3 regions of the Cupriavidus sp. USMAHM13 genome follow, and region 1 is predicted to be linked to each of the others. Evidence: predicted binding sites of a transcription regulator. Region 1 holds the regulator's gene; each other region holds the start of a gene.
What was found. Region 1 encodes FNR, which switches genes on or off when oxygen is low (the NO sensors DNR and NnrR bind a similar motif). Its sites were predicted from a motif close to TTGATNNNNATCAA; they were not measured.
Positions count from the first base shown of each region.

Region 2: BKK81_RS07330 (DUF3149 domain-containing protein) is a predicted target of FNR. The motif match lies at 7,104-7,117, and genes of this name have one in related genera.
Region 3: BKK81_RS14405 (universal stress protein) is a predicted target of FNR. The motif match lies at 2,948-2,961, and genes of this name have one in related genera.

Region 1 covers NZ_CP017751.1:3,078,897-3,089,267, forward strand. The annotation lists gene infB (translation initiation factor IF-2) at 1-1,399, opposite strand, end outside; gene nusA (transcription termination factor NusA) at 1,488-2,963, opposite strand; gene rimP (ribosome maturation factor RimP) at 2,960-3,448, opposite strand; gene rluB (23S rRNA pseudouridine(2605) synthase RluB) at 3,694-5,583, opposite strand; gene scpB (SMC-Scp complex subunit ScpB) at 5,588-6,493, opposite strand; gene BKK81_RS13560 (sulfite exporter TauE/SafE family protein) at 7,106-7,864, opposite strand; gene fnr (fumarate/nitrate reduction transcriptional regulator Fnr) at 7,945-8,670, shown strand; gene BKK81_RS13570 (hypothetical protein) at 8,746-8,991, opposite strand; gene BKK81_RS13575 (hypothetical protein) at 8,988-9,206, opposite strand; gene ccoG (cytochrome c oxidase accessory protein CcoG) at 9,329-10,371, opposite strand, start outside.
Region 2 covers NZ_CP017751.1:1,675,867-1,686,237, reverse strand. The annotation lists gene BKK81_RS07355 (FAD-dependent monooxygenase) at 1-763, shown strand, start outside; gene BKK81_RS07350 ((2Fe-2S)-binding protein) at 890-1,387, shown strand; gene BKK81_RS07345 (cytochrome c) at 1,384-4,410, shown strand; gene BKK81_RS07340 (MFS transporter) at 4,954-6,267, shown strand; gene upp (uracil phosphoribosyltransferase) at 6,420-7,070, shown strand; gene BKK81_RS07330 (DUF3149 domain-containing protein) at 7,236-7,388, shown strand; gene BKK81_RS07325 (helicase HerA-like C-terminal domain-containing protein) at 7,481-9,007, opposite strand; gene BKK81_RS07320 (YebC/PmpR family DNA-binding transcriptional regulator) at 9,235-9,960, shown strand; gene purD (phosphoribosylamine--glycine ligase) at 10,075-10,371, shown strand, end outside.
Region 3 covers NZ_CP017751.1:3,272,865-3,283,235, reverse strand. The annotation lists gene BKK81_RS14415 (EAL domain-containing protein) at 1-1,707, opposite strand, end outside; gene BKK81_RS14410 (zinc-dependent alcohol dehydrogenase family protein) at 1,838-2,839, opposite strand; gene BKK81_RS14405 (universal stress protein) at 3,115-3,942, shown strand; gene BKK81_RS14400 (OmpA family protein) at 3,974-4,501, opposite strand; gene BKK81_RS14395 (diguanylate cyclase domain-containing protein) at 4,526-5,776, opposite strand; gene BKK81_RS14390 (YfiR family protein) at 5,773-6,375, opposite strand; gene BKK81_RS14385 (response regulator) at 6,494-10,294, opposite strand.

The DNA.
Region 1 (10,371 bases):
TCACCACCGGCGGACGCGGCAGCTGCTCGGCGTCGGTATGCTCCTCGCCGACGTCCAGCAGGGCTTCCGGATCGTCCAGCTTGGCGGCGAACGCCTTGTGGCCCATTTCTTCCACCACGATCATGGCGGTTTCCTGGTCCAGCACCTGGTTGATGGTCACCATCTGGCCGAGCTTCATCATCTGCTTGATGACCTCGGATGCCTTGACAGCCATCTTGTGCGCCAGGTCGGCCACCGAGATAGTCTCGGGCACGTGCACTTCGCGCACCACCGGCTCGGTCGGCGCGTGGAAATTGCTGCGGCTGTCATCGACCTGCTGCTTGCCACCGCGGCCGCGCGGACCACCGCGCCAGCCACCGACACCACCGGAGGAATCGCCGCGGGTCTTCAGGCCGCCACCCTTCTTCTTGCCTTCGTCCTGCCAGGTCGACGAGCTGCCCGACTTCAGCACCTTGCCCGACTTCTTGTCGGTCGTGGCAGCGGTCGTCGTGGTCGTGGCAGGCTTCTTGTCTTCCTTCTTGGCCTCGGTACCGGCCGGCTTGACCGGCTTGTGCAGGGTGCCGGTCTGCTCGGCCTTCTTTTCCTCGGCCTTGCGCTCGGACGGCGCCTTCAGCACGCGCGCGGGCGCATTCAACATCTGCTGGATGGCGCGGGCCTCGGCCTCGGCGGCCTCGCGACGCTTACGTGCGGCATCCTGCTCGGCGCGCGCCTTGTCGGCGGCTGCCTTGGCATCATCGGCGGCCTTCTGCGCCACGGCACGCTCGGCTGACAGACGGTTCTTCTCGTCCTCGGCCGTCTTGCGCGCCGCTTCCTCGGCAGCATCGTTCGCCGCACGGCTGGCCGCAGCCTCTTCCTCGGCCTTCGCCCTGGCGAGTTCGGCCTGGCGGCGTTCCTCGGCCTCCAGCGCTTCCTGCCTGGCGCGACGTTCGGCCTCTTCGCGCTCGGCGGCCTCGCGGCGCGCCTTCGCTTCGGCTTCCTGGCGAGCCAGCAGTTCCGCCTGCTGACGCTCTTCCTCCTCGCGGCGTGCCTGATCGGCAGCCTCGGCGGCGGCATCGCGGCCGTCGTGCGCGTCGACCTGGCCATCGCCGCCGGCCTCGTCACGCTTGATCAGGACGCGCTTCTTGCGCACCTCGACCTGCACGGTGCGCGTCTTGCCTGTGGAGTCGGCCTGGCGGATCTCGGAAGTCTCGCGCTTGGTCAGCGTGATCTTCTTGCGGGCGCTATCGTCCGCGGCGCCATGGACGCGCTTCAGATAGTCCAGCAGCCGGGTCTTGTCCGACTCGGTAACAATGTCGTCAGCAGTGGCTTTGCCCACTCCAGCTGCCTGCAATTGTTCCAGCAGGGCAGCTGCGCTGCGACTCAGTTCTGCGGCCAGTTGGGCAACTGTTGTGCTTGCCATTCAAACCCTTTCAATGCTCGGTTTCTACGTCGGGACAGTTTCGTTCGCGGAAATCGCGCCCGGGGCGCGCGGGCCCCGGGCGTGTCCCTCAGTTAAACCAGTGTTCCCGTGCCTTCATGATCAGCGCCTTGGCTTCTTCCTCGCTGACGCCGATCATCTCGATCACTTCGTCGACGGCCAGCTCGGCCAGGTCGTCGCGCGTGTGGATATTGCCTTCCGCCAGCTTGCCGATCAGTTCCGGGGTCAGGCCTTCGAGGGAACGCAGATCCTGCGACACCTCTTCCACCCTTTCTTCCCGGGCCAATTCCATCGTCAACAGCGCGTCGCGCGCGCGGTTGCGCAGTTCGTTGACCGTGTCCTCGTCGAACGCCTCGATCTCCAGCATCTCGCTGATAGGCACGTAGGCCACTTCCTCCAGCGTGGAGAAGCCTTCTTCGATCAGGATGTCGGCCACTTCCTCGTCCACGTCCAGCTTGGCCATGAACAGCTTGCGCACGACCTCGCTTTCCTCGGCCTGCTTCTGCGCCGACTCTTCCTGGGTCATGATGTTGATCTGCCAGCCGGTCAGCTCGGACGCCAGCCGCACGTTCTGCCCGCTGCGGCCGATGGCGACGGCGAGGTTCTCCTCGTCGACCACCACATCCATGCAGTGCTTCTCTTCATCGACCACGATCGACTGCACTTGCGCCGGTGCCAGCGCGCCGATGACGAACTGCGCCGGATCCTCCGACCACAGCACGATGTCCACCGCCTCGCCGCCGATCTCATTGCGCACCGCGGTCACGCGCGTGCCACGCACGCCGACGCAGGTGCCGATCGGATCGATACGCTTGTCGTGGGCGACCACGGCGATCTTGGCGCGCACGCCAGGATCGCGCGCGGCGGCCTTGATCTCCAGCAGGCCCTGCTCCATCTCGGGTACTTCGTTCTCGAACAGCTTGACGAGAAATTCGGGCGCGGTGCGCGACAGCTCGATCTGCGGTCCGCGTGCGGTGCGGTCGACGTTCAGGATGTACGCACGCACGCGGTCGCCGGTGCGCAGGTTCTCCTTCGGGATGATCTGGTCGCGCGCCAGCAGCGCCTCGACGCGGCCCGACTCGACGATCAGGCCCTTCTTGTCGGCACGCTTGACCGTGCCGGTCATGATCTTTTCGCCGCGGTCGAGGTAGTCGTTCAGGATCTGCTCGCGCTCGGCGTCGCGGATGCGCTGCAGGATCACCTGCTTTGCGGCCTGGGCGCCGATACGGCCGAACTCGACCGACTCGATCTGTTCCTCGATGTAGTCATCGAGCTTGATGTCGGGATTCTGCTCGACCGCCTCGAACAGCAGGATCTGTTTGTCCGGCTCCTGCAGGCCTTGTTCATCGGGAACGACAAGCCAGCGGCGGAACGTTTCATGCTCGCCACTTTCACGATCGATCGCGACACGGATGTCCACGTCTTCCTCGAAGCGCTTCTTGGTGGCCGAGGCAAGAGCCGCCTCGAGCGCACCGAATACCACATCCTTGTCGACGTTCTTCTCACGCGCAAGCGCATCGACGAGCAACAGAACTTCGCGGCTCATTGCTTGTTCCCTTTTCTTTGATTTCCTTTGAAGTCGATCACCGGCACCAGGCGCGCGCGGTCGACATCGGATACAGTGAATTCCAGCAGCGACGGGCCGTTCTTCCCTTCGAACTCCAGGCCGATCTTCTCGGCGCCAGGCTCGCCGGCCGGTGCCTGCAGCACGCCGACGAAGTTCTTCTGCCCGTCGACCGGCAGGCGCAGCGTGACCCTGGCCTGCGCGCCGGCGAAGCGGACGTAGTCGGCCAGCTTCTTGAGCGGCCGGTCCAGCCCCGGAGACGACACCTCGAGGCGCTCATAGTCGACGTTCTCGACCGTCAGCACGTGCGTCAACTGCCGGCTGACCTTCTCGCAATCCTCGATGACGATGCCCGTCTCAGGCTGATCGATATACACGCGCAGCAATCCTGCCGGGGCACGCTCGAGCTCGACCAGCTCGTACCCCATGCCGTTCAGGGTGGTTTCGATCAAATCTGCCAGATGCACTGTATTCCCGAGTAATGGCCTTCAAACACGATCGCGGGCCGTGCGGCATCCGCTTCGGCTCGCCGCGCCACCCCCGAAACGAGAAACCGGATGGAGCAAAAAAAAATGGGCGCAATGCCCATCATTCGCTCACCCATCTGAGGATGACACTTTTGAATAGACTTGGATTATACGCAGATTATGTGCAAAAGGCAAAAGGCCGACCGGGCAGCCACGCCACCCGGCTTTGCGCCTTTCACCGCACCTCAGCGGTTGCCGCCGCGCTGGCCGCCACCACCACCGCCGCCACCGCCGCTACGACCACGCGGGCGCCGGTTGGCGCCACCGGATTTGGCCGCCTTCGGCATCACGTTGCCGTTCACATCGCCGCCACGTCGCTGCTGTTGCTGGCGACCGGCACCACCGCCGCCGGCGCCAGCCTTGCCGCGCCCACCACCCTTGTTGCCGCCCTTGTTGCCACCCACCGGCATGGCTGCGCCGGGAAGGCTCACGCCGCTGGCAAGCTTGGAATGCGAAGTCAGCAGGGTGGGACCGTGACTGATGTACCCCATCGACGTCTGCATCGGGTCCGGCTGGCCACGGCCGGCACCATTGCCCCGGCCGCCTGCCGCACGCTCGAAGCGCGGCAGGCCGTCCATGCCGGTCGGCATCGGCATACCTGCCAGCGCCGCTTCCTCGCGCTGCTTGCGGCCGCCGACCTTGGTCACACCCTTGCTCGATTGCTCGCCCTTGCCGGGCAGCTTGAGCCCGATGCCGCTCATCAGCGCGCGTACCTCTTCGGCCTCCAGCTCGTGCCAGCGACCGCGCTTGAGTCCGCGCGGCAGCAGGAACTGTCCGTAGCGCGTGCGGATCAGGCGCGACACCGTCAGCCCCACCGCCTCGAACATGCGGCGCACCTCGCGGTTGCGCCCCTCGGTCAGGGCCACGTGGTACCAGCGGTTGATGCCCTCGCCGCCGCCATCAGCGATGCGCAGGAAGCTCGCCTCACCGTCGTCGAGCTGGATGCCGTGCAGCAGCCGCTGGCGATCGGACTCGGCCAGCTCACCCAGCGTGCGCACCGCGTACTCGCGCTCGACGCCGTAGCGCGGATGCATGAAGCGGTTGGCGATGTCCCCGGAGGTGGTGAAGATCAGCAGGCCTTCCGTGTTGAAGTCCAGGCGGCCGACCGCGACCCACTTGCCGGTCTTCATGCGCGGCAGGTTGTCGAACACGGTCGGGCGGCCTTCCGGATCCGACTGACTGACGATCTCGCCGGACGGCTTGTGGTAGAGCAGCACGCGCGGCGGCTTGCTCGAAATCTTGCGGGCAATCAGCTTGCCATTGACGCGGACCTGGTCGGTCGGCAGGATGCGCTGGCCGATATGGGCCGGCAGGCCATTGACCGACACGCGCCCCTGCAGGATCAGTTCTTCCATCTCGCGGCGCGAACCCAGCCCGCCATCGGCCAGCACTTTGTGCAGCTTGGGCGCATCATCGTCGGCCGACAGTTCGCGCACCGGCTTCGCCTTGGTGCGCGGCACCACGGTCTCTTCCTGGTCGAACTGGTCCGAGATCACGAAGCGGAACAGATCGTCGGGGCTGCCAGCACCCTTGGGCGCGCCCTGACGCGGCTGCGTGGCCTTGCCCTTGGCCTGCGGGCGGCCGCCGGCCTTGGCCGACTCGCCGGCCGGCTTTGCCGCCCGCCCCTGCTGGCCTTGTCCCGGCCTGCGCTTGCGCGCACCACCTTCGCGGCCACCCGGCGCGGCCGGCACCGGCTGCCCGTCCTGGCCCGGCGCAGCCTGTGCCGCTTCGGCACGGATGGCCTCGGCTTCCGCGTCAACCGCTGCAGCCTTGCGCTTGCCGCGGCTGCGCCCTGCCGACTTGCCGCCTTGAGCCGACGCCGCCGGCGCAGCCTCGCCAGGCGCGGCATCGCCGCCTTCGGGCGCCGCGCCACGGCCGGCCTCTCGATCCTGCGCCGCCTGGCGGCGGCTCGCCACCAGATTGCGCAAGCCGCGCCGCAGGCCCTTGCGGCGTGCGCCGCCCTCGGGAGATGCGCCGGACTCGGCCGCACTGCCGGCATCGCTGCCCGGCGCATCCGCGTGGCGGACGTCTTGCTCTACAGAATCGGACAAAGTATTCACAATCGGATGTTGCATGGGTTCAGTTAGGCAGGCGCTCGTCGCGCGCATCGCGCTCGCCGTCTGCCGGCGTGAGAGCATCGGCCGGCTGGGCGGATGCGGTCTCGGTATCGGGTACGCCGTCGGCCGGCGTCCGCGCGGACGCCTCGGCGGCATGGCTGGCTGGCTCAGGTATCTGCCGCACAGCCTGGGGAACGGCGTCAAACCCGGCGGGAACCTGCCCAGGTGCGGCTTCGATGATCGCCTCGGTAAGCGTCGCCGGCGCCAGGCCGCCGGCGACACGGCCGGCCTCGGCGACCGTCATGCCATCCAGGGCCAATTGCCCCTCCGCATCCTGCCCGGCGGGCACGCCGGCCTGGCCAAGCGACTCGAAGTCAATGGCCTGCTGGTCCAGCAAGGCCGCCTGGATCTGCGCTTGCGCATCCTCCAGCTGGGGCAACTCGTCCAGGGTACGCAAGCCGAGATCATCGAGGAAAGCCTTGGTGGTCGCGTACAGCGCGGGCCGCCCTGGCACATCGCGATGGCCGATCACTTCGATCCATTCGCGGTCCTCGAGCCGCTTGATCACCTCCGTGCTGACGGTCACCCCGCGGATCTCTTCGATGTCGCCGCGGGTTACCGGCTGCCGGTACGCGATGATCGCCAGCGTCTCCATCACCGCGCGCGAGTATTTCGGCGGCTTCTCCGGATTCAGGCGATCGAGGTATTCGCGCATGCCGGGCCGGCTCTGGAAACGCCAGCCACTGGCCAGCGCCACCAGTTCCACGCCCCGATCACGCCAATCCAGACGTAACTCGTCCAGCAGCACGCGGATGGTGTCGGCAGCCACCTCATCGGCGAACAACCGTCGCAGTTCCGCCACGCGCAAGGGCTCCTGCGCGCAGATCAACGCAGTCTCGAGGACGATTTTCGCCTCTTGGGTATTCATATACGGATGTGTGCAGCCTGTCTTTGCACCTGCCCCCGGCGGACCGCCGGAGGATTCGGGGATTTCGGATCCAGCGAGGCCGAAGCGCCATCGCCATCTCATTGCGCGGCCGGCCGGCATGCCGTCCGCATGAAAGCCGCGCGCCCATCTTATTCTGCTTCGGGTTGCCGGGTCAGTCCGGCGGAGAATTGCCCTGCTGCCGGCCTCAGCGCCGGCCGAAAGGCCTCTTGCGTTGCACCGCCCTTCTGGAGCGGCGGATCGGCGCGAACGGGTCCAACCCCTTCCGCCGCAAGAACGATGCAGTCATCCGCACGGTGTTGCGCACCTCCCGTCGCGCAACGCCCAGCCGGTCTTTTGAACCGGAGATCTTGTCAACCGGCATGGCTTGCTGCGAGGTGGCTACGTCCGTCAGCAACATTCTGCCCGGACTGGCCTCAGGACGGCCGTTCGAGTTGCCCGGCCATGCGCGCGGCAGCGCCAGCGCGATAGATACTGCAATGCTGCCGATTGTAGGGCATTCCGGCCCGGCGCTGCAACCGCCCATCACCAGCGCGGCGCCTTCGGCACACCCGACAAAGTGCCTCACGCATCACCAAAACAGAAGAGCCCCCTTCAGAACACCACACAGAAGCCGTGTGCGGCGAGCGTGTGCGGCAACATCGCCGCCCGCACAAGCCCGGCCGCACCAAACCCCATCACTGCCACGCCGGCACCGACGCGCACCCAGGGCCGGCGCGACCAGCCGCGCAACGCGCCGGACAGGCCGGACAACATCAGCAGGTTGGGCAAGGTCCCGAGACCGAATACCCCCATCAGCAAGGCCCCCGACAACGCGTTGCCGGCAAGCAACGATAGGGTGAGCGCACCGTAAACCATGCCGCACGGCACCAGCCCCCACGCCAGACCGATGCCGAAACGCCTGAGCAAGCGCGGGCGGACCTGAATCGGGGCGGACGGGGCACCGGCGCGCCGCCCGCGGAGGCGGCCTGCCAGGGCTCCGGCCCCACGCGCCACCAAGCGCTCCAGCGCGGCGAACTGCGGCGCGCGCCCGGCCAGCAGCCACAGGCCGGTGCCCAGCAGGACCATGCTGCCAGCGGCAAACAGGCCGCGCTGCAGCGGCAGGTATTGGGCTCGCCAGGCACCGGCGCCGACCGCGCCCAGCGCGGCACCGAGCAGCATGTAAGTCACCACCCGCCCCGCATGCATGGATAACTGTTCACGTAACCAGTCCCGCGGCCTGCGCAGCACGACGACCGGCGCTTCCGCCTGCGGCCGCTCGACCGCCAGTGCAATGCCGCCGCACATGGCTGCGCAGTGCACGCCACCCAGCAAGGCCAGCAGAAAAACACTGAAAAAGACCGCCGCAGTCAACTTTCGCTCCCCTTCGGATGCCTTCACACAGTAAAATGCAGAAATTGCGCCCTCGCAGCTCAACGACAATAGGCCCCGGCTTGCTCAATTCCATCCCCGTCACCGCGATGTCGCCCCGTTGCTCGTCCTGCTCGCTCGGACACCTGTGCGTGCCGGTCGGCATGAACCGCAACGACATCGAAAAGATCGACTCGCTGGTGAAGGAACGCGTGCGAGTCCACAAGGGCGAGACGCTCTACCGGCTCGGCGAACCCCTGAGCGCAGTCTACGCGGTGCGCTTCGGCACCCTGAAGACACACGTGACGATGGAAGACGGGCGCTCGCAGATCACCGGCTTCCACCTGCCGGGCGAAGTCGTCGGACTCGACGGCCTCGGCGAGATGCAGCACGCGTCGGATGCTACCGCACTGGAAGACACCGAGGTCTGCGTGATGCGCTTCAACGACCTGCAGACCCTGTCGACCACCGTGCCGTCGCTGCAGCAGCAGTTCCTGCGCATGATGAGCAAGGAGATCACGCAGGACCAGGTCATGCTGCTGACGCTCGGCTCCATGCGCGCCGAGGAGCGCCTGGCCGCCTTCCTGGTCAACCTGTCCGAGCGCCTGTCGGAGCGCGGCTACTCGTCGACCGAGTTCGTGCTGCGCATGAGCCGGGAGGAAATCGGCAGTTATCTCGGCCTCAAGCTGGAAACCGTCAGCCGCCTGTTCTCGCGCTTCGCCGAGGCCGGGCTGATCCAGATCCGCCAGCGCCACGTCAAGCTGGTCGACGTACCCGGCATCAAGCAGATCTACGGCAAGAGCTGCTGACCAAGCCGAGGGCGCAGGCATCCGGCGCCTTCGACAGGCCCCGTTCTGCCCAGCCCTTCGGCCTGCGCGCATCCCCTACTCCAGTTCGTCGGTATCGCCGAGGCGCACCGGCATCGTATAAAAGGTCAGGGCGCTCGACAGCGAGCACAGCAGCCAGGCCAGCAGGAAGCCGATGGTGTAGACCGCCTCGCGCGAGGCCTCGACCGGCCGCCCGAACAGCCTGAGATCGCTTGGATCCACCAGCGAGAACACCGCGGCGGTTGCCACACCGGCGACCAGGAAGGCCGGCCACAGGACCCACATCAGCCAGCGCAGTCTCATGGCCGCTCCGTGGCTGTCGCGCCGGACACTGCCCGCGCCGCGCCCTGCCGCTCGACCACCAGCCCGTGCCGGCTGACGCCCTCCTCGATCGGCTTGTCGGGATGCGTCATCGCCAGCCAGATGGTCACGCCGCAGGCGGCCATCGCCGCCAGCGGCCCGCTCATCAGCAGCCAGGGCCAGGGTTCCTTCCACCACGGCCGCACGGCCTGCTGCATCGTGCCGGCGTCCGTCAATGATTGTCGGGCGGGTCCTTGCATGGCTTCGCTCCTTGCTGTTACGCACGGCGGCATCGTGGCCGCCCCGCTTGTCTGCCCTGCGGCAATCCCCTCCGCACGCCCTACAGGTCGCGCGGCACGATGAAACTAGTCGATTGGTTCACCTCGACGACATGCCCCTCCTCCTGGCCGCCCTGCACCGTCACGCGGATCTTGTGCGTGCCCTGCCGCGCCTGCTCGAGCGGCACGCGCACGCGGATGGCCAGCAGGCGGTTCGAGGTCGGTGCGAGTTCGCCGGTCGCCCCGTCGGACTCCACGCGCAGCTTGCCGAGTTCCGCACTGTCGGCGCGAATGGTGAACTGCATCGGCGCCTCGCTAGTATTGATCAACTGCAGGCGGTAGACGTTCTCCACCCAGCGCCCCTCGACTTCGCGCCCGAGGCTGCCGCGGTCGCGGATGATATCCACCTTCAGCGGCGTGCGCAGTGACAGCGAGATGGCGAAGCCCGCCAGCAGTGCCAGCCAGATCGCCGAATAGATCATCACGCGCGGACGCAGCAGGCGCTTGCGCGTCGCCTGGGCCGACCAGCCCTTGCGCATCGCGTTCTCCGACGTGTAGCGGATCAGCCCGCGCGGGTAGTCCATCTTGTCCATCACCTGGTTGCAGGCATCGATGCAGGCGCCGCAGCCGATGCACTCGTACTGCAAGCCGTCGCGGATGTCGATGCCGGTCGGGCAGACCTGCACGCAGATGCTGCAATTGACGCAGTCGCCAAGCCCAGCGGCGCGGTGGTCGGCCTTGCGCGAGCGGCTGCCGCGCGGGTCGCCGCGGCCGCTGTCGTAGGTGACGACAAAGGTGTCGCGGTCCACCATCACGCTCTGGAAGCGCGCGTAGGGACACATGTACTTGCACACCTGCTCACGCATGAAGCCCGCGTTGCCCCACGTGGCGAAGGCGTAGAACAGCATCCAGAAGGCCTGCCAGGGCCCGAGCGCGAACGCAGCCACCTGCCCGCCCAGCTCGCGGATCGGCGCGAAATAGCCAATAAAGGTGAAACCGGTCCACAGCGCCACCACGATCCACAGCAGATGCTTGGTCGCCTTGATGCGCAGCTTGCGCAGCGACCACGGATCGCCGTCGAGGCGGATGCGGGCGAAACGATCGC
Region 2 (10,371 bases), 1.4 Mb from region 1:
CAGCGACCAGGGCGACGTGGTGCACCTGCACTTCACGGACGGCACGATGGAGGCAGCGGATATCGTGATCGGCGCCGACGGCGTGAACTCGCGCATCCGCGAAACCCTGCTGGGTGCCGAACCGCCCAAGTACACGGGTTATGTGGCACATCGCGCGGTATTCCCGATCGCGCGCGTCAAGGGCTTCACGCATGACCGCTGCACCAAGTGGTGGACCGATGACCGCCACATGATGGTCTACTTCGACACCGGCAAGCTGGACGAGATCTACTACGTAACGGGCGTGCCCGAGCCCGACTGGGACCTGAGCAAGAGCTGGGTGCCCAGCAGCATCGAGGAAATGCGCGCCGCCTTCGACGGCTGGCACGCGGGCGTGCAGTCGCTGATCGAGGGCACGGTGGAGGTCACCAAGTGGCCCCTGCTGGAGCGCGATCCGCTGCCGCTGTGGAGTCGCGGCCGCCTGGTGCTGCTGGGCGATGCCTGCCATCCGATGAAGCCGCACATGGCCCAGGGTGCCGCCATGGCGATCGAGGATGCCGCCATGCTCACACGCTGCCTGGTCGAAGTCGGCGCGGACGACTACGCGAACGCGTTCGCCCTCTACGAAGCCAACCGCGCCGAACGCGCCGGCAAGGTCCAGCTGGTCTCGCACAACAACACCTGGCTGCGCTCCAACGAGAACCCCGACTGGTGTTTCGGCTACGATGCGTTCCACGTGCCGCTGGTACCGGCAGGGCGCCCGGCGCTTTCGGCGGCCGCGTGATGTCCGCCTGAACCACCCAGCCGGCGCACCGCGACCACGCGGTGCCGGTGCCTGGCGCCGCATCCCCTCGCTCATGAAGGGGAACGGCGCCGCGACGCGTGCAGTGCAAACCGCCCCCTTGCTCCGATGAACACGCCCCGCCCCCTGACCCTCGATGTCAACCACGCCGAGCACACGCTCTGCGTGGCGCCCGACACGCCACTGCTCTATATCCTGCGCAACGACCTCGCCTGCAACGGCCCGAAGTACGGCTGCGGACTGGGCCAGTGCGGGGCCTGCACGGTGCTGGTGGACGGCCTCGCCGCGCGCGCCTGCGTGCTGCCGGTGAAGGCCGTGCTGGGGCGCGCCGTCACCACGCTGGAGGGACTCGGCACGCCGCAGCGGCCCGACCCGGTGCAGCAGGCCTTCATCGACGAGCAGGCCGCGCAGTGCGGCTACTGCCTCAACGGCATGATCATGACCGCCAAGGCACTGCTGGCGGACAACCCGGCCCCGAGCGAGGACGAGATCCGCGAGGCCCTGCGCTTCAACCTGTGCCGCTGCGGCACGCATGTCGAGATCGTGCGCGCGGTGCAGCGCGCCGCATTGCTGCAGCGCAGGAACGAAGCAGGAGCGCAGCCGTGAACGACACCCTGGCTCCGCACCCGGCAGCGCCCGCCACGTGGCCAGGAGACCAGCCGCCTCCGGCGCACAGCCTGGCCGCGCATGTGTTGCGCCCGCCCGGCCTGCGCTGGTCGGGCGGGCGGCCGCTCGTGGCACGCCTGCTTGGCGCGGATACGCAAGCCGCAGCGGCTGCGCCGGGCGCGCGGACGGTGGTCGTGCGCCAGGACTTTGCGGGCGTGGTGGCCGATTCGGCCGAGCAGGCCGCGCAAGCCGCCAAGGCGCTGTGCGCCCGCTGGGCTCCGCCGCCCGCGCCGGACCCTGCGCCGGTGCCACGGCGGACGCTGGCGCGGCACGGCAACGCCGCCGCCGCATTCGAGCAGGCGCAGACGCGCCAGTCGCGGCGCTACCGTTGGCCGCTGGCCGGCATGCAGCCGGACTCCGCTACCTGCACCGCGATCGCCGACTGGCGCGACGGCACATTGCGCGTCTGGCTGCCCAGCACCCGCCCGGGCGCCTTGCGCGCCGAACTCGCCGCCCTGCTCGACATCGACGAGCGACAGGTCACGCTACTGTGCTGGCAGAGCGCGCACGATGGCGCCGACACCGCCCTGCTCGCGCACCATGCCGCCGCCGACGCCGCGCTGCTGGCACAGGCGGCGCAGGCATGCGTGCGGCGAACCCTGAGCGCAGCCGATGCCGGCCTCGCCGATGCCACGCTCGACTGGCGGATCGACAGCGCGCACAGCGGTGCCGCGCTCCACGCCTATGCCGCCACGCTCGGCGGCACCCGTGCCCCGGCCGTACCGCTGGCGCTCTGGCTGACGCGCACGGCGGCACCGGTCGCCGACGTCGCCGAGTTCGCCGAGTTCGCCGAAACCATCGATAGCGGAAACGCGTGTGCGCCCGGCACGGCGCTGCTGCCCTATCGCATCCCCCATATCGAGATCCACGCCGCCGGCACCGACGCGAGCGCGGCCGGCACGCGATCGGCCGATGGCCGGGGCGACAGCCTGGCCAACGCACGCGCCCGGGTCTTCGCCCAGGAGTCGCATTTCGACGAGATCGCCGTCGGCGCCCGGGTCGACCCGGTGTCGCTGCGGCTCGACCACCTCGACGACGCGCGCGGCGCGGCACTGATCCGCGAGGTGGCGCAGCGCGCCGGATGGTCCTCGGAGCCACCGCCCGTCCGCGCGACGGGCGGTGGCGGCAATGTGCGCCGCGGCCGCGGCTTCGCTTACGCGCATGCAGTGGAAGACGAGGCGGCGCCGAGCTGGTCGGCCTGGGTGGCCGAAGTGGAGATAGACGGCACCACCGGTGAGCTCGCGGTCACGCGTGTCACCGTCGGCCACGACAGTGAAGCCGCGGCGCCCGGACCTACCTCCGCGACCTCGCCGCCGATGGAGCAACTGGCAGCGCAGACCGCACAGCAACTGACCGCTCCGCCGCCGGCGTTCGACACCTGGGCGGCATCAGGGGCACCGTGGACTCCGGCCGCCTCGGCACTGCAGGCGCCGGCCACAGCCGCTCTCCCTGCCACCAGGACCAGGGCGCCGGACATCCGCATGGCCGGCGCCCTGGCCTCGCGCCCCACGCTGGCGGCGGGTGCCGCGGCCACGCTGCCGGCCGCCGCGGCAGTGGCCAACGCCATCTTCGACGCCACCGGCGTGCGCCTGCGCGAACCGCCGTTCAGCGCCGACCGCCTGCGCCTGGCGCTGGCGGCGCAAGCCGCCGGCAAGGCGCGCCGCCGGCGCGGCTGGCTTGCCGCCGGCGCGACAGCGGCGGCGAGCCTGTGCGCCACCGTGCTGCCCTGGCGCGCACCGCTCGCACCGGTGGCGCCACCCGAACCGGGCTTCTACTCCGCGGCCACGCTGGAGCGCGGCCGGCTGGTGGCGGCCGCGGGCGATTGCGCCGTCTGCCATACCGCTCCCGGCGGCCCGAAGAACGCCGGCGGGCTGGCGCTCGAAACGCCGTTCGGCACGGTGTACAGCACCAATATCACCCCCGATGCCGAGACCGGCATCGGCACCTGGTCGTTCGCCGCCTTCGAGCGCGCCATGCGCGAAGGCGTGCACCGCGACGGCCACCGCCTGTATCCCGCCTTCCCCTATACGGCCTTCGCCAAGATCAGCGATGCCGACCTGCAGGCGCTGTACGCCTACCTGATGTCGGCCGAGCCGGTGCGGGCCACCGCACCCCGCACCGAACTCGCCTTCCCGTTCCAGCTGCGGCCGCTGCTGGCGGGCTGGAACCTGCTGTTCCACCGCAACGCGCCATTCCGCCCCGACGCCGCGCGCTCGCCGCTGTGGAACCGCGGCGCCTACCTGGCGGAAGGCCTGGGCCATTGCAGCGCCTGCCATTCGCCGCGCAACGCGCTCGGCGCGGAAAAAGGCGGCCGCCACTACCTGTCGGGGGGCAGCGCCGAGGGCTGGGAAGCGCCCGCCCTGACCGCCCTGTCGCGCGCACCGGTGCCGTGGACCGAGGAGGCCTTGTTCACCTACCTGCGCGGCGGCTACGCCGCCCATCATGGTGCCGCCGCCGGCCCGATGGCGCCGGTGGTGGAGGAACTCGCCCAGTTGCCCGCATCTGACGTGCAGGCCATCGCCCACTACATCGCCTCGTTCGCCGCGCCGCCTCCCGCACCCGAGCGCATCGACGCGCTGGCCGCGCAGGCCGAGCGGCGCAGCGCGCAAGCCGCCGCCTCGCTCAGCGGCCCCGCTGCGCGCCTGTACCAGAGCGCCTGCGCGGTATGCCACCAGTCCGGGCAGGGCATGCGCCAGTTCGGCGTGAAACCTTCCCTGGCGCTGAACACGAACCTGCACGCCGACCGCCCCGACAATGTGATCCAGGTGCTGCTGCAAGGCATGCCGGCGCCGCCTGACAGCGCGCTCGGCGCGATGCCGTCCTATGCGGACAGCCTGGACGACGGCCAGGTCGCCGACCTTGCAAGGTACCTGCGCGCACGCTTTGCCCCCGACAAACCCGCGTGGCAGGACGTCGATGCCACGGTTGCGCGCCTGCGCGCCGCTCCCGCTCACCGCCCCTGACGGAGATCCGCGCGGCAGGCTGGCCGCGCACCGCCTTCCCGCGCAGGCGCCACCACGGAACGAGCGAAGCGAAGCCGGCCTGCCGCCGATCGACCTTACCGCGCCCCTCATGTAGCGCACACTGAATCGATATGTAGCGAGCACTACATACATGCAGCGAGACGCGCCACGGTGCATGCCGGCACAAGGACGGCGCACAGGCGTGGCGTACCGGCCCGGAGACAAGACGAGAAACGCACCATGGGTAGACAACAAGGAGAGACGATGACGTATCCGTATCACATGCGCCCGATGAACCCGCTGCCGGCGCCCCCGGCATAGTTCTCGCTTTTCCAGACTGCAGTCGTCACCACGTTTCATTGCGATGTGGCGCGCATGGCATCATGCGCCCGGCCTCGCCGCGATGGACGTTGGCTTCCGGATTCAGGAACCAGCCTTACAGAACAGGTGGACAATATGTCATCATCCATTTCATCCCTGCCATCCCCGACCATCGCAGAGGCGACGATCGGCTCCCCCTCCCAGCCAGGCCCGAGGCCGGCGATGTCGCACACCATCACGATCGAGCAAGGTATCCGCGCGGCCGGCGTCGGCAAGTTCCAGTATCGCCTGTTCGTCATCTTCGGCCTGGTCTGGCTGGCCGACGCGATGCAGGTGCTGTCGATCGGGTTCACCGCGCCTTCGATCGCCTCGACCTTCGGCATCCCGGTTCCGACAGCCTTGCAGACCGGGACGATGTTCTTCGTCGGCATGCTGGTCGGCGCCTTCGTGTTCGGCCGCCTGGCCGACCGCATCGGGCGCCGCCCGGTGCTGATGATGGCCGTGGTGATCGACGCGGCCTGCGGCGTCGCCTCCGCCTTCGCGCCGGACTTCCAGTGGCTGCTGCTGCTGCGCCTGCTGACGGGCATCGGCGTCGGCGGCACCCTGCCGGTCGACTACACCATGATGGCCGAGTTTCTCCCCGCCGACCGCCGCGGCCGCTGGCTGGTCCTGCTGGAGTCGTTCTGGGCGGTCGGCACCATCCTGCTCGCCGTGCTGGCCCTGATCGCCGCCACGCATGGCGACAGCGCCTGGCGGCTGATCTTCTTCGTCACCGGCATCCCGGCCCTGGTCGGCGTGGTGTGCCGCCTCTTCGTGCCAGAATCGCCGCTCTACCTGAACCGCTCGGGCCGTTCCGACGAAGCGCGCGCGGTGTTGCGGCGCGTGGCAGCCGCCAATCGCGTCAGCGCCGAGATCCCGCCGCTGGAACCGCAGCAGGCCGAGCGCAAATCGGTCCTGGCGCTGTTCGCCGCGGGATGCCGGCGCCGCACCCTCTGCCTGCTGGCCGCCTGGATGCTCATCTCTGTCGCCTACTACGGCGTCTTCGTCTACCTTCCGGTGAAGCTGGCAGGCCAGGGCTTCGGCTTCATGCGTGGCCAGGTCTTCCTGATCCTGCTGGCGCTGGTACAACTGCCCGGCTTCGCGCTGGCCGCCCACGGCGTCGAGCGCTGGGGCCGCAAGCCGACCCTGATCGGCTTCCTGCTGCTCAGCGCAGCGGGCTGCATGCTCTACAGCCTGGGCCAGTCCCCGGCCATCGTGGTCGGCTCGACCTTGCTGATGAGCTTCGCGCTGCTCGGCACCTGGGGCGCACTCTATGCCTTCACGCCCGAGGTCTACCCGACCGACCTGCGCGCCAGCGGCATGGGCACCGCTGGCGCGATGGCGCGCTTCGGCGGCCTCTTCGCCCCCTCCATCGTCGCCCCCATCATGGCCAGCCAGTTCACGCTCGCGCTGGCGCTGCTGTCATCCTTCCTGGCCGTGGCGGCCCTGGCCATCTTCCTGGTGGACATCGAGTCGAAGAACCGCGCGCTGGACTGAGACAGGATCCCGGGGGCGGTCCCGGAGGAAGGCGGGCCGGCCGACCGCGCGGCGGCCGGCTTCCATTACAATCCGCCTACACCGGCGCGGCGGCCCGGTCGCCCCGACCCGGCCGCCCGCCTCCCCTCTCCCGCCGAGCCCTCGCCGTCGCCATGAAACAAGATCCGCGCTTTCCCAACCTGTTCATCCTCGATCACCCGCTGATCCAGCACAAGCTCTCGCACATGCGCGACAAGGAGACTTCCACGCGCACCTTCCGCGAACTGCTGCGCGAGATCACGCTGCTGATGGGCTACGAGATCACCCGCGAACTGCCGCTGACCACGCGCCGCATCGACACCCCGCTGGTCACCCTGGACGCTCCCGTGATCGCCGGCAAGAAGCTGACCATCGTGCCCGTGCTGCGCGCCGGTGTCGGCATGAGCGACGGCCTGGTCGAACTGATCCCCTCGGCACGCATCGGCCATATCGGCGTCTACCGCGACGAGCAGCACCGTCCGGTGGAATACCTGGTGCGGCTGCCCGACCTGGAAGACCGCAGCTTCATCCTGTGCGACCCGATGGTGGCCACCGGCTATTCCGCCGCGCATGCCGTCGACGTGCTCAAGCGGCGCGGCGTCAAGGACGAGGCCATCACCTTCGTGGCGCTGGTGGCCGCGCCCGAGGGCGTGGAAGTGTTCCAGAAGGCCCATCCGGGCGTGAAGCTGTTCGTGGCTTCGCTGGACAGCCACCTGAACGAGGATGCCTACATCGTGCCGGGCCTCGGCGACGCCGGCGACCGCCTGTTCGGCACCAAGAACTGAGACTGAGCGCCGCAGGCGCCATTCGCGGCGGGCTTGACGGACCTCAAGGTCCGCAGCCCGCGAATCCTTACACTCGTCCCTTGAGCGCCGTACAAGCCTGCGGCGCCGCAGTCGCCCCCTGACCGCAGTGCGCGGTATGCCGCGCAAGGAGCAAGGAGACGAGACATGGCAGCCATCAAGATCCTGTTCACCACCGATGTCGGCCTGATGAGCCTGGGCGTCATCGCCTTCATCATCGGCATGGGCACCTTCTTCGCCCGGCTGTTCCGCAGGAAGATGCGCGAGGACGCGGCGCGCGCCGCCGCAGGCGGGAACTGAACGGCAACCGGAGCAGACCTGGGGCGACAACGCAGCAGCAATGGAGCGGCGCGCTGCCGCTCCGGCAGGGCCGCCGGCCTTGCCCGCTGCGCCTACTTCTTCTTGCCCGAGCCGAGCAGGCTGCCGAGCACGCCGCGGATCAGCTCGCGCCCGACCTGCGAGCCCACGGTACGCGCCGCCGACTTGGCCATCGACTCCAGGATGGAATCCCCGCGCCCGCTCTTGCCGGTGCCGCGCGTCAGCGTGCCGAGGATTTCGCCGGCCTGGCCGAGCCAGCCGCCGGTTCCGCCACCGTCGCCCCCACTTGCCTCGCCTGCGGGAGCCGCGGCCCCGCCGGTCGCCGGGGCCGCGCGGCCCTTGAGCTTTTCATAGGCCGATTCGCGGTCGATGGCCTGGTCGTAGACGCCGGCCACCAGCGACGTCGCCATCAACTGCTTGCGTTCCGCATCGCTGATCGGGCCGATGCGGCTGCCCGGCGCCAGCACCCAGGCGCGCTCGGTCACCCCGGGCGTGCCCCTGGCGTCGAGCAGCGACACCAGCGCCTCGCCCACGCCCAGTTCGCCGATGGCCTGTTCCAGGTCCAGCGCGGGGTTGGCCCGCATGGTGGTGGCGGCCACCTTGACGGCCTTCTGGTCGCGCGGGGTGAAGGCCCGCAAGGCATGCTGGACGCGGTTGCCGAGCTGGCCGAGCACGGTGTCGGGAATGTCGGCCGGGTTCTGCGTGACGAAATACACACCCACGCCCTTGGAGCGGATCAGCCGCACCACCTGCTCGATCTTGTCCAGCAGGGCCTTGGGGGCATCGTTGAAGAGCAGGTGCGCCTCGTCGAAGAAGAACACCAGCTTGGGCTTGTCGAGGTCACCTGACTCGGGCAGCTTCTCGAACAACTCGGACAGCATCCACAGCAGGAAGGTGGCATACAGCTTGGGCGAGTTCAGCAGGCGGTCGGCCGCGAGGATGTTGACCACGCCCTGGCCCTTGTCGGTCTGGATGAGATCCTCCAGGTTCAGCATCGGCTCGCCGAAGAAGACATCGGCGCCCTGCGATTCGAGCGCCATCAGGCTGCGCTGGATGGCGCCGATGGAGGCCGCCGAGATATTGCCGTACTCGGTGGTGAACTGCCCGGCATTGTCTCCCACGTACTGCAGCATCGCGCGCAGGTCCTTGGCGTCGAGCAGCAGCAGGCCGCTGGCGTCGGCGATGCGGAACACCAGGTTCAGCACGCCCTGCTGGGTGTCGTTCAGCTCCAGCATGCGCGACAGCAGCAGCGGCCCCATATGGCTCACCGTGGCCCGCACCGGGTGGCCCTTTTCACCGAACACGTCCCACAACGTGGCGGGACAGGCGCCCCAGGCCGGCTCGGGCAGTTGCAGCTCCTGCAGGCGAGCCTTGAGCTTGTCGGTCGGCTGGCCCGCCTGGGAGATGCCGGCCAGGTCGCCCTTGACGTCGGCCAGGAAGACCGGCACCCCGAGCCGCGAGAAGCCCTGGGCCAGCGCCTGCAGGGTCACGGTCTTGCCAGTGCCGGTGGCACCCGTGATCAAGCCGTGGCGGTTGCCCATCCCGGGCAGCAGGGCGAGTTCATGCTGGGCGTTCTTGGCGATGACGATGGGTTCGGCCATGGCGGGGTCTCGTGTCGGCGGTGGCGCCGGGCGCCGGCGGGCGCGCAGCCCCGGCGCCGGCGGGGGCGCGTGATAAAATGCAAGGTTGATTATAGCCAGCAGCAAGGCATAACAAGCACATGGCGCGCCCGCCATGGCCGATCGCATCGGCATGGCGGGCGGGCCAGGCACATCCGGCGGCGGCGGGAACCTGCGCGCCGCCACAGCATTCCGCCTCGGAGAACATCATGGCCGGTCATTCCAAATGGGCCAACATCAAGCACAAGAAAGCCGCCGCTGACGCCAAGCGCGGCAAGATCTGGACTCGCCTGATCAAGGAAATCACGGTTGCCGCCAAGCTCGGCGGCGGCGATGCGGACTCCAACCCGCGCCTGCGCCTGGCCATGGACAAGGCCACCGACGCCAACATGCCCAAGGACAACATCCAGCGCGCCATCCAGCGCGGCGTGGGTGGCCTCGAAGGCGTCAACTACGAAGAGATCCGCTACGAAGGCTATGGCCTGTCCGGCGCCGCCATCATCGTCGACTGCCTGACCGACAACCGCACCCGCACCGTGGCGGAAGTGCGCCACGCCTTCTCCAAGCACGGTGGCAACATGGGGGCCGAAGGCTCGGTGGCCTTCATGTTCACCCACTGCGGCCAGTTCCTGTTCGCCCCCGGCACGCCCGAGGACAAGCTGATGGACGCCGCGCTGGAAGCCGGCGCAGACGACGTGGTGACCAACGACGACGGCTCCATCGAAGTGGTCTGCCCGCCCAACGACTTTGCCGCCGTCAAGGCGGCGCTGGAAGGCGCCGGCTTCAAGGCGGAGGTCGCCGACGTGGTGATGAAGCCGCAGAATGAGGTCAGCTTCACCGGCGACGATGCGGTCAAGATGCAGAAGCTGCTCGACGCCATCGAAGGCCTGGACGACGTGCAGGAAGTCTTCACCAACGCGGTCATCGAGGAATAAGCAGGCCTCCCGCAATCGGCTGGCGGCAGCCGGCGGCGCAAGCGCCGGCACCGCCCTTTCCGCGCCCCTCGGCACCGTCGCATCGCACGGGCGCATCTCTTCTGGCAGTGGATCATGAAAGTATTGGTTGTCGGCTCGGGCGGCCGTGAACACGCGTTGGCCTGGAAACTGGCCCAGTCCCCCAAGGTACAGGTTGTCTACGTGGCCCCCGGCAACGGCGGCACGGCGCTCGACAAGCGCCTGCAGAACGTGCCGCTGACCGACCCCGAGGTGCTGGCCGCCTTCGCCGAGCGCGAGGGCGTGCAGTTCACCGTGGTCGGCCCGGAGGCGCCGCTGGCCGCCGGCATCGTCGACATCTTCCGCGCCAAGGGCCTGCGCATCTTCGGCCCGACCCGGGCCGCCGCGCAGCTC
Region 3 (10,371 bases), 190 kb from region 1:
GGTGGCCAGCTCACGATGCTCGGCCAGGCGCCGCGCCACCGCCACATCGTAGATGCCGATCTGGTGGCCGCCACCCTTCTTGGCCTGGTACATGGCCAGGTCTGCCTGCTTGAGCAGGGTCGGGCCGTCGCAACCGCTGCCGCTGAGCGCGCTGGCGCCGATGCTGGCCGAGGCGGGCAGGGCTTGCCCGCCGCCGGCGGGGGGCGCAGCCAGGGCAGCCAGCAGCGCCTCGGCCAGCGCCTTGGCGCGGGCCAGGTCATGGTCCGGCAGGACCACGCCGAATTCGTCGCCGCCCAGGCGGCCGATCGTGCCGGCCTGGCCGACCACGCCGGCCAGGCGCGCCGCCACGTTGCCGAGCACCCGGTCGCCCATGGCATGCCCGTCGGCTTCGTTGACCCGCTTGAAGTCGTCGATATCGATGAACAGCACGGCCAGCGCCTGCCCCGTGGCTCGTGCCGACGCCACCGCATCGTCGAGGCGTGCCAGCAGCAACTGGCGGTTGGGCAATCCGGTCAGCGGATCGTAGTAGGCCAGGCGCTCGATGCGTTCGCGCGCGGCGTCGCGTTCGAGCGCCAGCGCGCACAGGTAGGTGCCCACGTCGACCAGGCTGCGGTGCAGCGCGTCGGGACCCCGGCATTCGTGGAAATACAGCGCGAACACGCCGGCGACCTGACCGTCGTAGGTCTTGATCGGCGTCGACCAGCAGGCCTTCAGGCCGTGCGGCAGGACCAGGTCCCGGTAGGCGGCCCACAAGGGGTCGCTGGCGATGTCGGTGACCAGCACCGGCTTGCCGAAGTGGGCGGCAGTGCCGCAGGAGCCCACCGTCGGCCCGATCTCCAGTCCGTCGATCCGGCTCACGCATGCCGCGGGCAGTCCGGGGGCTGCCAGGGTGCGCAGCCTGCCGTCGGCGATGCGGACCACGCTGACCAGAACCCCAGGGGACACCGCTTCGATCTGCCGGCACAGGCTGTCCATCATCTCTGCGCTGGACACGTCCTTGGCCAAGGCCTCCAGTGCCTTGCGCTGGATGGTGTCACGCAATTTGGTGTCGCTGATGTCCGTCAGCGTGCAGATGGCGCCCGTGATCGCGCCGTCGGCCTGCCGCAGCGGGTTGATTGCCGTGGCGAACCAGCGGGGCCGGCCATGGCGGTCGGCGAGCAGGGCTTCGCGGTGCAGCATCGTGCCCTGCCTGAGTTCGTCCAGCATCTGCGCCAGATGCGCTTCGCTGGTGCGGGCGGGGCGCATCAGGTCCAGCGCGCGGCGCCCGACCGCCTGGTGGCGCTGCAGTCCGAAGACACTGGTGAAGGCGCGGTTGACGTGGCTGACATAGCCGTCCAGGTCGAGGAACAGGACAGGGTTGCCGGCGTGATCGAGATAGGCCGAGGAAAGGGCGGACGCGCGGCCACCGTCGTCGGGCGCGGCGAAATAGGCCAGCTCGCCGCTATCGAGGCGGGAGGTATGCAGGCGAACGGCGAGCCTGCCGCCGTCCTGGGGCGGGCGCTGCAGCACCGGTGGCACGGCGCCATTGCCACCCTCGGGCGGCAGGCCCAGCTCCGCGGCGGCGCGGCCGATCGCTTCGGCACGGATGCATTCCCACAAGGCCTGCGCCGCGGCATTGAAGAGCACCACACGCCCCTCGGCGTCGACCACGACCACAGCGTCGACGGCCTGTTCGAGCGCTGCTTGCCCTAGCGCCTGACATTGCATCTTGGTCCGTTCTCCGCACGGTTGCGTTGGGATTCCTGCGCCGCGACATGGCTGCGCCGGCCGAGTATATGCCATGGGCACGGCCGGTGGGAATGGCCGGGACTCGTCCCGGGCCGGAGCGCCGGTCGGCTCAATGGCCGATGTCCAGCACGGCCGCGCCGGCAAGGCGGCCGTCGCGCAGGTCTGCCAGCGCCGCGTTGGCTTGCTCCAGCGGGTAGAGCGTGGTGTGGGTGCGCAGTGGGATGGCGGCGGCCAGCCGCATCAGGTCGATGCCATCCGCCCGCGTCAGGTTGGCGACGGAGAGCAGGCGCCGCTCCTCCCACAGCAGGCGGTAGGGGAAGGCCGGCAGGTCGCTCATGTGGATGCCCCCGCAGACCACCGTGCCGCCCTTCGCCACTGCGCCCAGGGCGAGCGGCACCAGCGCGCCGACCGGTGCGAAGATCAGGGCGGCATCCAGGACGGCGGGCGGCGCCTCGCCGCTGGCGCCCGCCCAGCGGCAACCGGTCTCGCGCGCGAGCTGCTGCGCGGCCTGGTCCCCCGGGCGCGTGAAGGCAAATACCTCTCGCCCCTGTGCGACCGCGATCTGGGCGACCACGTGGGCGGCAGCGCCGAAGCCGTAGATGCCGAGGCGCGCCGCTTCGCCGGCCAGGCGCAAGGTGCGGTAGCCGATCAGGCCGGCGCACAGCAGCGGCGCCACGTGTTCATCGTCATAGGCGTCCGGCAGGGCGAAGCAATAGCGGCTGTCGGCGATGGCATATTCCGCATAGCCGCCATCGCGTGTGTAGCCGGTGAATCGCGGCGCGTCACACAGGTTCTCGCGCTGGGCGAGGCAGAACGGGCAGTGCCCGCAGGTATGGCCGAGCCAGGGCACGCCCACGCGCTGTCCTGCCTGGAAGCCGCTGACGCCGCTGCCCAGGGACTCGACCCGGCCGACGATCTCGTGCCCCGGGATCAGTGCCGGCTTGGGGTGCGGCAGGTCGCCGTCCACCACGTGCAGGTCGGTGCGGCACACGCCGCAGGTACTGACGGCGATGCGCAGTTCGCCCGGCCCCGGCTCCGGCACCGGTACGTCGCGCGGATGCAGCAGCGGGCTGCTGCCATCGAAGATCATGGCACGCATGGTTTGCGGCATGGCGGGCTCCGGTGAGGACATGTCGGCTCATGCCCGGCGGGCACGGCAGGATCGGTGCGGACGGGCCGCAGGCGTGCATCCAGTATGGCGGGCACCGGGCCAGGCTGCTTGATCGGTATCAAGGTGCTGTGCCGGCCGCTTTGCCATGCTATCCCCCTTTGCGTGGGGCGGCCGGGCTGGGTCGGGCCGGTCCGGCGCTATGATCGGGGTACCGGCCCGCCGGACTCGCGGGCGATCTGCGCAACACGCCGATACTTCATCCGAGAGGTGGCGACATGGACTTCAAGACGGTGCTGGTGGAAATGGGCGACGACGAGGGCGGCGACGCGCGCATCGAGGCAGCGGCCGCACTGGCTGCCCTGGGAGGCGATGGGCACGTGGTCGGCGTGACGGCCACGGGTTTCCGTCCCGATCCGTTCCGGGGCGCGGGTGAGGAAGCCGGCCGCTATGCCGCCCAGGCCGAGCAGCGCCAGCAGCAGCGCCGCGCGGCGGACGAGGAACGCCTGCGCCGCATCGTGGCACAGGCAGCGCCCAGCCTAAGCTGTGCCCACATGCTGCTGGCCGAGGATCCTGGCTGGGCTCTGGCCTTGCAGGGCCGGCTGGCCGACATCATCCTGGTGGCGCGTCCGCCGGTGCCCGACCTGGCGCCGGTGCTGGCGGCGCAGACTGCCGAGTACGTGCTGCTGAATGCCGGCCGGCCGGTGCTGGTGCTGCCGCCGCAGGTGCGCCGCGTCGAGGCGCGCCATGTTGCGGTGGCCTGGGATGGCCGGCGCGAGGCAGCCCGCGCGGTCGCCGATGCGCTGCCCTTGCTCAGGCGCGCGCAGCGGATCAGCCTGGTCTCGATCGATCCGGAGGGGCGCGGCGTGGCACAGGGCGATGGACTGGCCGCGTACCTGGCGCGGCACGGGATCCGCGCCGAACCGGTGCCGGTGCCGACGCAGGAGGCGGTCGGCCCCGCGCTGCTGCGCGCCGTCGGCCATCTGCACGCCGATCTGCTGGTGGCCGGTGGCTATGGCCACTCGCGTGTGCGGGAACTGGTGATGGGGGGCGCCACCCGGGTATTGATGCGGCACGCCGAGGTGCCGCTGTTGATGTCGCATTGAGCCGCCGGCGCCACCGCGGGCGTCGCCGTGCTCAGTCGACCGTGACGATGATCGCGACGCGGCGATTCTGTGCGCGGCCCTCGGGGGTATGGTTGTCCGCCACCGGCCGGCTCATGCCCAGGGCACGCACTTCGATATCGTCGCGCGCGAAACCCGCGCTCACCAGCACGCCGGCGATGGCCTGCGCGCGGCGCAAGGAGAGCTTCAGGTTGTAGTCGGTGCTGCCGGCGTCGTCGGTATGGCCGTCCAGCCGCACATGGTCGATGCCGGCGCCCAGCAAGGCCTGCCCGATCCTGCGCAGATTGCTTTGCCGTTCGGGCGGGATCGCATCGTCGTCGAAGCCGAACAGCACCTTTTCCGACAGGTCCAGTTCCCAGCCCAGGCCAGTCAGGTGGAAACCCTGCTGCCGCAGCGTTTCCACCTGCTGTGCGGTGAGCTTGCGGTACGGTGCGGTCTGGCAGCCGGCCAGGGCCAGGGCGCCAGCTAGCAGCAGTGCCGCCGCGGCGCGGGCGCAGGCATGCGCCGATGCGGTCTTGCGGGTGGTTCGTGCAGTGCCCACGTCCCTCCTCCCTTTTCTTCTCCCCTAGTCGGCGCCGTCCGGCGGGGGGGCGCTTTGCCAGGTGCCCCCCGAGCGGCGCTTGGCGCCATACATGGCGCCGTCCGCCGCCCGCAGCAGGGCTTCCGCCGTGCCGCCATGCGCCGGATAGGTTGCGATGCCGATGCTGACCGGGGCCGTGACCGATGTGCCGGATTTCAGCATGATCGGCTCGCGCAGGCTCGACAGGATGTGCTCCACCACACGGATCGCATCCTGCGGCCGCTGCAGCGGGGCCAGCAGCACGGCGAACTCATCGCCGCCGAGCCGTGCCACCAGGTCCGTTTCGCGCAGGCAGGCGCGCACGCGGGCCGCCACGCTGATCAGTACCTCGTCGCCGGCGGCATGGCCGAAACGGTCGTTGATGTCCTTGAAGGCATCATTGTCGAGGTACAGCACGGCCGCGTGCCGTCCTTGTGCCTGCACCGCGCGCAGCGTGCGCTCCAGCGCCTGCTCGAATGCCGTCCGGTTGAGCAGTCCGGTCAGCGCGTCGTGGCTGGCCTGGTGGGCGAGCGAGCGGTTCTCATGCTGCAACTGCTTCTGCCAGTCCTCCAGTTCGTCGAGCAGGCCGTTGAAGTCTTCTCCCAGCGCATGCAGTTCGGCGATGTGCGCGGGCGGGGTGCGCTGCTCGAAGGCACGATCCGAGCGTACCGCATGTGCCACCCGCATCAGGTTGCGCACCGGCTCGGTGATGTGCGTCAGCATGCGGCGCGACATATAGTGGGCGCTGACCGCGGTGAGCAGCAGGCAGGCCAGCAGGCCGAAGGCGCCGCTGGCGAGGAAGCTGAGCAGGTTGGCCGGATCCCCCGACAGGCGCAGATAGCCCACAGCCTGCGCATCATGCAGGATGGGTTGCTCGACCGGCTCCGCCAGCAGCAGTTCGCCGATCGCCCGGCTGAGGCCCGAGAACCGGTGGGCATCGGGGCGCCGCCATTCGGCGAGCAGGTGGTCGCCGCGGTCGTAGACGCTGGCATAGGCGACGTCCTCGCTGGCGATCAGCGCGAGGGCGTCGCGGGTGGCGGCCTTGTCGTTGAACACCACCGGGGCCTCCAGCGCGTAGGCCACCGAGCGTGCCACCAGGCGCAGGTTGTGGTCCGCGTAGACGCGCAGGGCGGTGATGCCGAGCACGGTCAGCGACAGGCCAGCGGTGCAGATGGCGATGAGCGCCACGCTCAGGTGGATGCGCCGCAGGGTGCTTTGCAGCGTCGGGCGCGTGCCGGGCCTGTTGTTTCCGATCATGGCGTGGTTCCCCGCCGACGGCCGAGTTGCAGCACGCCGGGGTGGACGTGGATGCCGCTGCGGGCCACCGAGTCGAGATTGACGCGGAAGGACACCTGCGCATCCCGCACACTGAGGCAGAACATGCTGCCGACCTCGCACTCGAAGTCTCCCTCGCTGATGACCAGTACCGGCTGGCCGCTCAGTTCTCGTCCCAGCAGCTTGCGCTTGTCATCGGTCATGGTGCCGACGTAGAGCGCGTCGCAGTCGCGCGCCAGGTCGCTGCCGGTAACGTCGACCACGCGCGTGCGCACCGGCCGCCCATTGGCCAGCGTGCCTCCATCGAGCAGCTTGGCGGAATAGAGGCTGGAGCGTTCCACGCACAGCCGCAACACCGCTGGCTCGCTCGGCCAGCGTGCGTAGCTGAGCAGGTTGAATACGGTCTTGGCTACCGCGTCCGCGCGTTGCTGCAGGGTCTGGGCTCTCGCGTCGGGCGCGTGGGCCAGCGGAAAGATAGCCAGCAGCAGCGCTAGCAGGGCCAGCACGCAAGGTGGCGGGGCGCTGCGGACGTGGTGGCTGCCGGTGCCTGCCCGGAAGGACGGAAGGAGTGGCGGACGCATGACATGGTTCGGGGCGGGCGACGCCTGCGGGCGCCGACCGACCGGGTATTGTCATGGTGCCCGGCAGCGCAGGTCAAGGCGGCGCCGGAGAGTATGTTGCCGCTGCGCGGTGCGGCAGTCAGCCTGTCCGGCTGACTGCCGGCCTGCCGGCAGCGCCTTCGCCGTCGGCCGGCCCGGTGCGTCCGGCTCTACCGCTTTCGGCGTAGCGGATCAAGGCGGCCAGCAGCCGGTCCATGTGAGCGCAGGCGACTCGCAGTGGCTGTAGAGTTCTCTCAGGTGTCTCCTGCGGCACCCGGTGCGACACGGCCTGCTCGAATTCCGCGCAGGCCAGAAGGACGGGTTCGAAGCCGATGACGGCGGCGCCGCCCTTGAGCTTGTGTGCATCCGACGCGGCCTTCGACAGGGCGCCGGCAGCCATGGCTTGCTCGATCTCGCCGAGGTACTGGTGGCTGGTCGACTGCAGCAGGTGCAGGAAGGCGGCTGCCTCGGGGCCGTCCGTGAAGATCTCGCCCACGCGCTGCGCCGCACGCTGGGCATGGCCTTCGCGAGTGCCGCTTCGCCGTGTCCTGGCCGTGCTGCCGGGCGGGGCGGTGCCGGTGGACGTGCTGGTGGACGTGCTCGTGCGGGCGGTGCCGGCAAGAGGGGAGCCGGGCCTGGCCTGCTGCAGCAGAGCGCGCAGGGCGTCCAGGCCGGCCGGCTTCACCAGGCAGCGGTCCATGCCGGCCTCCTGGGCCTGCCGGGCGACTTCCGGCCGTGCGTCGGCGGTACAGCCGATCACGAAGAGATGGCGCAGGCGCGCATCGGCACGGATGCTTCGCGCGAGCGCGTAGCCGTCCATGCCGGCCATATTGCAGTCGGTGATGACCAGGTCGGTCTCGTGGTGTGCCAGGATCTCCAGGGCTTCCCGCCCATCGGCCGCCGTATGGACCGTCACCACCCCGAGGAAGCCGAGCTGGCGCACCAGTAGCTGTCGGTTGGCGGGATGGTCGTCGACCACCAGCGCGCGCAGTCCGGCAGGTGTCGCCAGCGGCTCCGGCGGCAGCGCATGGCCGGTTGCGGAAGAGGGCAGGTCGGCCAGCGAGGCCGGGATCTCGACGAAGAACTCGGTGCCCAGGCCGAACTCGCTGCGCAGCCAGATGCGCCCCTGCATCTGCGCCAGCAACTGGCGGCAGATCCAGAGTCCCAGCCCGGTGCCGCCGAAGCGGCTGCCGGTGTCGCGCCCGGCCTGGCGGAAGGGCAGGAAGAGCGAGGCCTGCTGGTCCGCGCGGATGCCCGCTCCGGTGTCCCGCACCGCGATATGCAGAGTACCGCCGTCCGGACGCCCGCCTTGCCATCGCACCTCCAGGGCCACGAGGCCGTGCTGCGTGAACTTCAGGGCATTGCTGAGCAGGTTGCCGACGATCTGGCGTACGCGCAGGGCATCGATGCGGATCGCGGGCGGCAGCGTTTCGTCGAGGTGGGCTTTGAACTGCAGCCCCTTCTCGTGCGCCAGCGGCCGGTAGATCAACAGCAGCCGCTCCAGCTCCTCGCGCGGATCGGCCGGCTGCGGGTCCAGGCTCAGCTGTCCGGCCTCGATCTTGGCGTAGTCGAGGATATCGTTGATCAAGGTCAGCAGCGACTGGGCGGCCTGCTGTACCGCCACCAGGCTGTGCTTGTCCGGCCGTCTGCGCGAGCGGATCTCGAGTTCGAGCGTACCCAGGATGGCGTGCATCGGCGTACGGATCTCGTGGCTGATGGTGGCCAGGAAGGTGCTCTTGGCACGGTTGGCGGTATCGGCCGCCTGCTTGGCCTGCTGCAGTTCACGCTCGGTGCGCTTGCGTTCCGTGATGTCCAGCCAGCCGCCCAGCACGCCGTCGAAGCGGCGGTCGGCGCCATAGAGCGGCAGCAGCCAGATAAAGAGGTCGACGTCCTGGCCCCGGTGCTCGAGGTGGCAATCTGTCATGCAGGCGCGGCGCTGGGCGCGGACACTGCGGGCCAGCGCGGCGAGGCGCGCATCGAGCGCGCCGCCGCTGCCCGCGCGCTCCCAATCGTCCGCGCGCCCGCGCTCCAGCAGGGCGGCCGCCGTGTCGCCGTAGGCGGCGGCGTAGTGCGGATTGCAGCTGGCCAGGCGGCCGTGTGCGTCGCGCACGAAGACGGCGAACGGCAGCCCGTTGATCAGCGTGCGCTGGAATTCCAGCTGGTCGCGCAGCCGCAAGGCCTGCTGGCGCCGCGTGTAGTAGGACCAGCCGAGGTAGAGTCCGCCGGCGCACAACAGCCCCAGCGACACCGCCAGCCCCAGCAGCAGGCCTTGCGTCTGGCGGTCCGACAGCCCGTAGCGCGGGATTGCCACGCGAGCGCCGTTCCAGTCACGCCGGATGGCGTCGAGCTCCTCCGGCGGGACGCTGTCGAGCACCTTGTCGATGATGCCGATCAGTTCAGGGGAGCGGAAATCGGCGGCGAAACTGATCGGCCAGGGGGAGTCGCTGGTGGTTGCCGCCACCGCGAACTGCCCGTCGAAGCGCGTGGCGTTCAGGTAGTTCGCACTCGTCAGGTTGGTGATGATGGCATCGACCTTGTGCTCCTGCAGCCAGCGGAACAGGACCAGCATGTCAGGCGCCACCGCGATGCTGGCGGCTCGCCCGGCCACGCCATCGGGCAGCAAGCCGCGCGTGCCGAGGGTGTTGCCGGGTACGCCGACGCGCCGCCCGGCCAGGTCGGTGGCCTGCCGGATGCCCTGCTCATCGGCGTGCGTGGTGATGACCCACAGCGACTCCATGTAAGGCGTCGAGAACAGCATGTGCTGGCGCCGCTCCTCCGTCGCGGTCACGGACAGCAGCAGATCGATGCGGCCCGAGCCCAAGGCAGCGAAGCCGTCGGCGTCGTTGTCGAGGAGCACCGGTTCGAATTGCAGGCCGGTGCGGGCGGTGATCACGGCCAGCAGGTCCATCGACAGGCCGGTGGGGCTCGCATCGCGATGGTCGAGAAAGGAGAACGGAGCGAGGAACCGGGCCGCGCCGAAGCGCACGCGCGGGTGGGCGCGGATCCAGGCGGCTTCTTCCGGGGACAGGTTCACTTGCTGGGCGACGCGGAAATGGCTGGCCGAGCCGAGCCAGCGCTGCTGGATGTCACCGGCGATGCGGATCGGTACGTGGCGCAGCAGGATGTCGATCGCCTGCAGCAGCGGGCGCTGGCGCGGCGTGGCCAGCAGCACGAATGGCGCACCGCTGAACGGCGCGAAATTGGTGATCGCGAGCTGCAGCAGTTGCAACTGGTCGATCAGGTAGTTGGCGCCTGTCGCGACGCCGATGAAGAGGTCGGCGCGGCCGAAGGCGACCGCTTCCAGCGCCAGCAACTGGGTGGGGAAGACTTCGATGCGGGCCTCGCGATAGTGCCGGGCGAGGCTGTCGCGGTCGACGCTGTCACGTGCGATGGCAATGACCTGCGTGGCGGTCGGACGCGCCGGGCCGGTGCGACGGACTTCCGCCAGCCGGTGCGTGAAGTAGGCGGAGGTGGCGGACAGCGTGTCGCCGGCCTCGTCTGCGGTCCCCGCCAGCAGGTCGATGGCGCCGGCCTCGAGCGCCTGGCGTGCCTGGGCGCCGGTGTCGAAGCCGGTGATCTCGAAGCGCAGCCCGCTCATCGCCGCCAACGCCGCCAGGTAGTCGGCCAGGACGCCTTCGAACAGCTTGTCGGCGCGGTTCAGGTAGATGGGCACGAAAGTGTGCCGGACATAGCCGACGCGGACCGTGCGATAGGCGCGCAGGACCGGTGATCCCTGCAGGGCGGGCGGCAGGCGCAATGCCGCGTCCGCGCCGATGCTGCTGGTCAGCTTCAGCGCCGGGGTGGTCGCCGGCGCGCACCAGCCGCCGCAGGCGCAGCAGGCCAGCCACAGCCAGGTGGCCGCATACCGCGCGAAGCGGGGCCAGGACGGGGGGGATCGCATGCGGGGCGGGATCGGGCCGGATCGAGCAGGAGGCCGGGCGGGGCGTGCCCGTTCAGCCGCGGGCCTCGCCCCGGGAC